One region of the Paenibacillus sp. FSL R5-0914 genome, then DNA from elsewhere that is predicted to be linked to it. Evidence: riboswitches for the same ligand, from Rfam matches in the RefSeq annotation. Region 1 holds a riboswitch; the other holds the start of a gene.

Evidence for each region. A riboswitch is a leader RNA that binds a small molecule or an ion and turns the genes downstream of it on or off. The one in region 1 is predicted to bind cyclic di-AMP.
Region 2: linked by a shared signal. The riboswitch ahead of MKX60_RS03755 (3D domain-containing protein) and the one ahead of MKX60_RS08460 (alpha/beta fold hydrolase) in region 1 are both predicted to bind cyclic di-AMP.

Annotation. Positions count from the first base shown of each region.
Region 1 is NZ_JBBORH010000001.1:1,903,860-1,908,285, forward strand. Features, by position in the region: gene MKX60_RS08445 (endo-1,4-beta-xylanase) at 1-110, shown strand, start outside; gene MKX60_RS08450 (Nif3-like dinuclear metal center hexameric protein) at 222-1,016, shown strand; gene MKX60_RS08455 (hypothetical protein) at 1,101-1,274, shown strand; cyclic di-AMP (ydaO/yuaA leader) riboswitch at 1,496-1,680, shown strand; gene MKX60_RS08460 (alpha/beta fold hydrolase) at 1,787-2,596, shown strand; gene selD (selenide, water dikinase SelD) at 2,753-3,811, shown strand; gene mnmH (tRNA 2-selenouridine(34) synthase MnmH) at 3,869-4,426, shown strand, end outside.
Region 2 is NZ_JBBORH010000001.1:874,257-878,682, forward strand. Features, by position in the region: gene rsmA (16S rRNA (adenine(1518)-N(6)/adenine(1519)-N(6))-dimethyltransferase RsmA) at 1-107, opposite strand, end outside; gene rnmV (ribonuclease M5) at 104-655, opposite strand; gene MKX60_RS03755 (3D domain-containing protein) at 832-1,995, opposite strand; cyclic di-AMP (ydaO/yuaA leader) riboswitch at 2,277-2,506, opposite strand; gene MKX60_RS03760 (TatD family hydrolase) at 2,704-3,474, opposite strand; gene MKX60_RS03765 (HD domain-containing protein) at 3,586-4,426, opposite strand, start outside.

The DNA of each region.
Region 1 (4,426 bases):
TGGATGATTTCCCTGTTCGTGGGCGGAAGAACTGGCCGTTCCTATTCGATGAAGGGCATAAGCCGAAGCCAGCTTTCCATCGAATTATCACCTCTGCCACGAAATCATAGAGTGGGCAAGCTGCTCAAATAATGAACTGTGAACCCGTCCTTATATCGATTAAGGGCGGGTTATTTATAAGTTGATAGATTAGTAGTATGGATCTCAAAGGGCGGATTAAAGTGAGCGTGACAATTAGAACGATTCTGGAAGATTTAATAGGAGCCATGGAACAGATAGATGGGACTGTGGATACTCTTAAGCCGGGGAATCCGGAAATGGTGATTACAGGTATGGTTACGGCATTTTGCGCTACGCAATATGTTGTGGAACGAGCGGTTGCTATGAACGCCAATTTGTTGATCACACATGAAGGTGTGTTTTACAGTCATCATGAGACGAGCAAGTGGTTAGAGGCTGACCCTGTGTCTCGCGCGAAACGGAGTTTGATTGAGCGTTCTGAACTGGCTATTTTTCGTTATCATGATTATTGGCATCGGCATCAACCGGATGGGATCATGGTGGGCTTGCTACGAGAGCTTGAATGGTCAGCCTATGTGGTTGAGCAGCAATCCACTGCTACAATCCTATCGATTCCAGCTATGACGGTAAGTGAAGCGGCTCTGTATATAAAAAGAAAGCTAGGCATCTCCTATGTACGTGCTGCCGGAGACCTATCCCAGACATGCAGACAAGTGGGGATATTAGTAGGTTACAGAGGAGGTGGGACGATGGCTATTCCTCTTTTTAATCAGCATAATCTTGATTTAATTATTGCTGGCGAGGGCCCCGAATGGGAAACTCCAGAATATGTGAGGGATGCTGTCCACCAAGGCAGATCAAAAGCGCTGATTATGTTAGGTCATGCGGAAAGTGAAGCTCCAGGAATGAAATATTTAGCTGAAGTTCTGGCACAGAAATACCCAATGATTCCTACTTATTTTATTGCTGAACAACCGGTCTATCAGCTGGTTTAATTCGTATAAACCGAAATGAAGAATAAATTTGCATATTATGGAGAAAATGATTGGAAACCAGGTCACTGAGAAAGGAGTGTTTCAATGGAAATTCCTTTGGAGGCTGATGAAGTGTTAAGTCGTATCAAAAAGCTTCAAATCGATGGAAGCTCGATCAGCAAAAAACAAGTGAAGCAAAGCGATCCTGATCTTATGAGAAGTGCGCTGTTCTTTTTTCCGAGCTGGGAGCATGCATTGAAAAACGCCGATCTGTTGTAGCCATATGATTGTATAACGAAGCCGAGTGGTTCAGGGATTGATCTCTGATGGCCGCTCGGCTTTTTTTAGATATATTGAGTAAACAAGAGCAAAAGAAAGAGAAAACGAAGTGTATGCTCAATATGAAATGAAAAGCATGGCTTTCAACATTATTTTGCCCACGGCTCAACTTTACAAGAAACCTTACACGGAGTATGATTCATCACATAACTGACAATTACATAAGAAGTCCGCTTAATTTCCGTTAAGGAAAGCGGGGGAACCAACAACTGGGAACCAGTGTAACAATCGGTACTAGTTATGGGGTGAATCCTGTTCCAGGTGCAGAAATGCATCCATGCAGGTAGGGCAACTCTCACTGCCCGAATCCGACAGCTAACCTCGTAAGCGTATGGAGAGAGGATGAATGGCGTATTTGATGATGAATAGCCACAGAGAATCCCTCTGTGGTTTTTTGCTGCGTTAAAAAGCAGATATAGTTGTAGAACCTATCTATGAAAGAGGTGTTAACTTTGCCTATTGCTAAACTGAATGGAACTTCGCTCTATTACGAAATCAATGGAACAGGGGCTCCGGTTGTGTTTATCCATGGACATGGATTAACACATAGTATGTTCAAGCCACAATTGGAGTATTTTTCTGATAAATATAAAGTGATTCTGTGTGATTTACGGGGGAATGGCAAATCAGGTGAATTACTGCAGGCCCCAAACGAGATTATTGAAACCCAATGTCTAGATATAATTATGCTATTGAATGATTTGGGTATTCGTGAGGCTGTTTTTGTTGGGAGTGCCTATGGGGGGCTCGTCGTTCAGCATATTGCGAAACAATACCCAGAGCGAGTAAAAGCGATTGTTGTCGCGGATAGCTTTTGTAGAAGTCAGGCGTCAACGATAATTGGTAAAATCCAGCTTATGGCTGCTTATTGTAGCTGGTTAATGTATTACGCTCCAAGTGAGCTTGTACTGCCTTCGATTCGTATGATGTACCGGGAACGCTGGAATCTGGCTTATAACGAGATTAGAAGAGGACTTCTCGATAAACGTCCACGGGAATTGTATCGGCAAAGGCTGGCTACGAGCCATGTGGATTACACTAGATGCTTAAAGTCTTTTAAGCGTCCCGCCTTATGTATTGTAGGTGACTTTAGTGAATTTGGAGTTAATTGTATGAAGGATATGGTGTCTCAGCTGCCACATGCTCAGTTAGTGATCATCCCTAACGCATTAGATCCTAGTAATCTGTGTCAGCCGGAGAAATTTAATGCTATACTTCAGCGGTTTTTGGAGAAACAGCAGGAAACTCAGCAGATTAGTTGATCTTAGTGGTAAGTGAGAAATGAGGGGCGTCCCATAGCCGGGGAGTATGTACTGGCTACGGGGCGTTCTTCTGTATGTCTGTATTTTGTACAATGCTGTCTACTGATGTAAGATTAAAGATATTCGAGATTAACTATCTAAAGGAGCTGAGTCATGATGTCTCAAGCCGAAACCATAAAATTGACCTCATTATCTTCAAAAGGGGGCTGCGGCTGCAAAATCGGTCCCGCCGATCTCATGCAGGTTATTCGCAGTCTACCACCAACCGTTCCTAATCCGGATCTACTTGTAGGTTTGGATACCAGTGATGACGCTGGGGTATATCGATTAAGTGATGATCTGGCGTTAGTGCAAACTGTTGATTTTTTCACGCCGATCGTGGACGACCCTTATTCCTTTGGGCAAATTGCAGCAGCTAATGCGTTAAGTGATATTTATGCTATGGGCGGCAAGCCGCTTACAGTGCTTAATATTGTGGCCTTCCCTATTTCTGTTTTGGACAAAAGCATTCTCGGTGACATTTTGCGCGGTGCAGCAGATAAAGTGCAGGAAGCAGGAGCAACGCTTGTGGGCGGACATTCCATCGACGATAAAGAGCCTAAATTTGGATTGGCCGTTACGGGCCTTGTGCATCCGGACAAAGTAAGAACGAATGCAGGTGCGCAGGCAGGAGACAAGCTGATTTTGACTAAACCTATCGGTGTGGGCATCTTAACGACTTCTATTAAAAAGGATCAGCTATCCACAGAAGAAACTACACGCCTTACGACAGTCATGTCTACATTGAATAAAAAAGCGGCTGAAATCATGGAGCCCTATGATGTACATGCTTGTACAGATGTTACCGGATTCGGGTTGCTTGGACATGCCTCGGAAATGGCAAAAGGGAGCAATCACGGACTGATTATTCGTCAAGGCAATGTACCGATGCTGCCAAGAGTAAGAGAGCTCGCGGAGCAGGGCTTTGTTCCAGGCGGCACTAAGAATAACTTTGCTCATTTGGAGGGCAGTATTCTTTATCCGGAAGAGATGGACCAATTAAGCCGCTATATTCTGTGTGATGCTGTGACTTCCGGTGGATTGCTGATCTCTGTTGCTCCTGAACAAAGTGAGGATTTGCTAAAAGAGTTAGTAGATGCAGGTGTAGAAGCAGCATTGATCGGAGAGGTAACGGAAGAGCATCCGGGTCTGATTGCAGTTATAGCTGCGCAATAACGCTGGAGTTCAGCTTAGAGGCGACCTAAGAAGTTAGCCACCAGAGGAGAGAGCGCATTGTTTCAGGATATTACATTGGAAGAACTAAGAGTGTTAAAGAATAAGAAGCAGATCACCGTTATCGACGTTCGATCTCCTTCTGAATATAAAGATGCAACGCTGCCGGATAGCTTGAATATTCCCTTTTTTGATGATGAGGAACGGGCTGAAGTAGGTACGTTGTATAAACAGACAAGTGTGCAGGCTGCGAAAGAACGCGGTTTGGAGATTGCTGCTGCGAAGCTACCTTCCTTTGTCAAAGAATTTGCTGCGATTCAAGGGGACAAGGCTGTATTCTGCTGGAGGGGAGGTATGCGCAGCCGTACAACTGCGACCGTACTTTCTTTAATGGATATTCACGCTTACCGATTGATTGGCGGCTATAAAGCTTACCGTAAATGGGTACTCGATGAACTGGAGTCCTATGAATTCAAGGCGAAGCCTTATGTCATTCATGGAAATACGGGTACAGGTAAAACAAACCTGCTGCACCGCCTGAAGGCACAGAGCTATCCTGTTTTGGATTTGGAAGGAATGGCAGGTCACCGCGGTTCTATCTTTGGCGAGATCGGACTT
Region 2 (4,426 bases), 1.0 Mb from region 1:
TGATCAATCAAAAAATTCTGTCCTAAGCTCTTCTTGAACTTGAATCCATAACGTTGAATAATTTCTTTCGTCCGTTTTGGAGTCGAAATTTCCTCTCTACCACTCATGAAGTAATGCCCCCCTGATCAATTTGGGCGAGAGCTCCGGCAAATTCCTCCCGCGTAATTCCAAACATCGCCAGCCGCTTGTACAGCTGCTTGCCATTACAATATCCGATTCCAAGCAAATTACCAAGTGCCATACGTCTTTCAGCTGCCCGAGGATGTACAAGCATTCCAGCGGCCATTAGATCATCAAGTCCAATTAAAGCAGGTGCACCTTCAAAAGAGGTATGTACATTCCGCAGCGCATGACGAATCGCCTCTGGAGAAGCGTTCTCCACACCAATATCTCCCTTGCGGGTTGCGTCCTTCTCCGGAATGAAGGCATGCTTGCAGCCCGGCACCTTTGCGGACACAATCTTACGAATTCGTTCACCCGCGTGATCCGGGTCAGTAAGGATAATTACTCCTCTACGCTCCATAGCAAGCGCGATCTTCGCAATTACGGTCCGGTCTACAGCCGAGCCCCCTGTTTCGATCGTATCTGCTTCTACAGCACGTTTAACAGCGACGGTATCACTCTTACCTTCAACGACAATTAATTCCTTAATCATATCTCTTGACTCCTTCCAAAAAAAGCAAAAAAGAAGAGGTTTCGCTCCTCTTCTTTTGGTTAAAGAATGTATAAGTGATGAGCGGTTGCTCTGCGATCAACGAAATGATCATCTGGCGTTCCTTAACGGTTATCATCACTATAGCTTATCAAAGAATAATTTGCAAAAGCTTCAGCCTAGTTTAACTCCGGCTTCACAGGTCCAATCACATAAACGGTACGTGATTTACGACCGAAATTACGGACATGGCTCAGTGAATCGTAATAGACATCTACTTTATTGCCTTTAATGGCACCGCCAGTATCTTCTGCTCGGCGGAATCCAAGCCCCTCGATATATACCCACCAGCCAATAGGGATTACATTCGGGTCTACCGCAATTGTACGACCTTCCGTTACGCGTGTTCCGGAGGCAGTTTTGGTACCAATACCTGGCTCTTCTGATGAATAAGCTGTCATGGAGACGTTCTTAATCATCTTCTTGTACTCAAAGTCTACGCCAGCCTTGCTTGTGACGTTATTAGTCTTGGCGCTAACCTTAGCCGTTTTTGAAGTGGTGTTTGATTTGGAAGTTGTTGTAGTCTTAGCTACAGCCGGCTTAGGAAGTGCTTTGGTACCAACGGCAATAATCTTATCTTTCGTTACCGTTTGTACTTCCTTACCAATCATGCGCATAGAGGCCAGTTCTCCGTCTTGGTAGATCTTTTCAATATGCTGAATCATGACGCCTGGTTTGCCTGCCTGTGCCACTCTAACTGTTCCCACAGTAAGGGAGGGGTCTGCTGTCTTGATGACTCTGAAGGGTAAGTTAGTTGATCGCTGTACAGTCTGTTTGTTGATGCGAACAATCTTAACCTCCATGTTTGCAGAAATGGTGGTGTCTAACGAAGGGAAAATCTTATCATGACCTTCTAGGGTAATGCCCATTTTCTCAATTGCTTTACCAATTGTGTCTTCGGTCGTATATAACGTTTTTGTTGCTCCATCCGCAGTAAGACTAATTTTCTGCGCACGATTGATAACGACACGGTCACCGTCTTTTATTTCATCACTCAGTCCTAAAGATAGTTCATCATGCGGCTGCAGCGAAATTTGCTCTTTCTCCAACACATCACCAAGAAGCGCTTCTCGCGTTTCAAGCGTCTGTGTTTGCCCGTCTATTACTAAAAATAATTGTTTGTTACTTTGACCGTGTACGTACAGCAGAATAAGTAGCGCGATAGCGACTGAAATCACGCCTGCAAGTAAAAGTACGCGAGTATTTACTTGCTCCCACCGTAATGCGAAAGACCTGCTGGATGACTGCGAATCATGGGATACTTCTGGTTGGAATACGCCCATTCTCTCCATCCTCCTTACATAGCCCCGTCGTCAATTGTATATCATGAGGACTGAATTCCTTTGACGAAACTATTTGAGATTGTCACAGGACACGCACGTAATAACTTAGCGTCTCCTGCTCATGGATCGCCTGCTCGGCACAGCTACTCCCACCTCTGTTATATAACAGTATGTGGGCAACATTCTATTTATTCAAAAATAAAAAAGCCTAAAAAGAGTTCAACTGAGGACTCTTTCGTGGCTTCTCCAATATCAGAATAGAGAATGCTTGTGCACGAGGTTGCCTCTCTTACTTGCGCTTACGGGGTTAGCTGTCGGGTTCGGACGAAAGAGAGACGCCCTATTTCAGGTCACCCGCTCATGGCGGTTGCCCTTAAATTCACCCCAAAGACCACGTGAAGAAATCAAATACTGTCCTACGGCACGTCTAAACCGTATTTAAAATACAGGCATGCGGCAGGTCAATATTGGTTCCCCCGTTCTCCATACGGAGACTCAGCGAGACGATCCATGAATCAATGGCTGTCACTATAACACAGCTCACATCACTGAAAAGATGATATCCTGTTTTGATGCATGTTGTAAAGGACGATTCAACCACGTTTACGCAAAAATATGGTTAAAATATTGTAATATTCAGCCGTTTTTATATTAAAAAAGTTTAATATATCGGCCATTCTCTATTTTTCGCCTGTTTTGCTCCCGTTTTCACTCAATCCCAAATCGTTCCAGTGCGTTCGCATACGTTATTTTAGCCAATTCTTCCCATGTTAACCCTTTAATTTCAGCTGCTGCCTCTGCTACAAGCTTCACATGAGCGCTCTCATTTCGCTTCCCGCGGAAGGGGTGTGGAGTCAAATATGGAGCATCGGTTTCGATCAATAATCGGTCTAGTGGGGTCTGCGCAAGCACTTCTTTTGGCACTCTTGCATTTTTGAACGTAATGGGTCCTCCAAAGGATAAATGAAAACCAAGATTCAAGCACATTTTAGCTGTTTCCCAGCTTCCTGAGAACGAGTGCATCACGCCTCCAACCTCATTTGCTTTTTCCTCCCGTAAAATCCGTACAACATCCTCATGGGCATCACGATCATGAATACAAATCGGCATATTTAGTTCACGGGCTAGTCCAATTTGCTTGCGAAAAACTTCATGTTGCACATCCTTGGGAGAAGTATCCCAGTAATAATCCAGTCCGATTTCACCAATAGCCACTACTTTTTTATGACTGCATAGAGAAGCAATCCAATCGAGATCTCCTTCTTTCATATCAATTGCATCCTGAGGATGCCAACCCACTGCCGCATAAATATAATCATAAGATTCCGCCAGCTTCATCGTTGAGGGAATCGTCTCCCGATTAAATCCGATATTAATCATCTTGCTAACTCCTGCTTCTACAGCACGAGCGATAACTTCTTCGCGATCCTCGTCGAATTGAGGTGCATCCAGATGCGTATGTGTGTCAAACAGAAACATTTTAACCCTCACTCCTTGTTCTTTTTTAAATATAAGACAATATAAGTTTCAAGCTATCCGTTATATCTTATATTTCTACTCTTCTTGTCAAAAATCCCATATTTTCTTGTATTATTTTGCAAAAATCTCTGCAATAGAAGCAGGCAATCGCGTAAGCGCATTTCTCAACTTATCCTGAGGAAAATAAAGATGATATCTTCCACGGTGAATGCCGCTAATAGAACGCACAATATCCGACACCTCTGAAATTTCCCGCAGATGATCATGCCGATCAAGCAGCAGAATTTGTTTATTGTCAAAAGCTTCTCCCGGACGGAACACATCATAGGGCAGATCTGTCGGAAAATCAATCTCCAAATCATATTCTGGGTGAAGTCCCGCTGCCGCAAAACTGCTGCGAATTTCAGAAATCATATCTGTATCGAGATTCTCCACCTCAACATATTTATACAGTTTACGATGAATAAAACGGGTACACAAGTCACTTAGTAGCTCATCTTTCTCAAGTGTCCACTGCATAAAAGCCGTCTGTACCAGTGCTTCATCTAGCATTAAATATTGCTTCACTGTCACCTCACCACGGAACAAATCCTCCAGCGGATTAATCATGAAACTAAAATTGTACCCCTCTTGGAAAAGCTCCTTGGCTCTACGGAAAATTTGTCGCAAAATAATCTCTGAGCTACGTGTCACCGGATGAAAATAGACTTGCCAGTACATTTGATAACGCGACATTAAATAATCTTCAATGGCATGCATTCCCGATTCTTTTACAACAATTCGACCATTATAAGGACGCAGCATTCTTAAAATCCGATCAATGTCGATCGTCCCATAGTTTACACCTGTATAGTACGCATCACGCAGCAAATAATCCATGCGATCAGCATCTAGTGGACTGGAAACCAGATTTACAACAATTTCGTGCTCATAAGTTTTAGCGATTACAGAG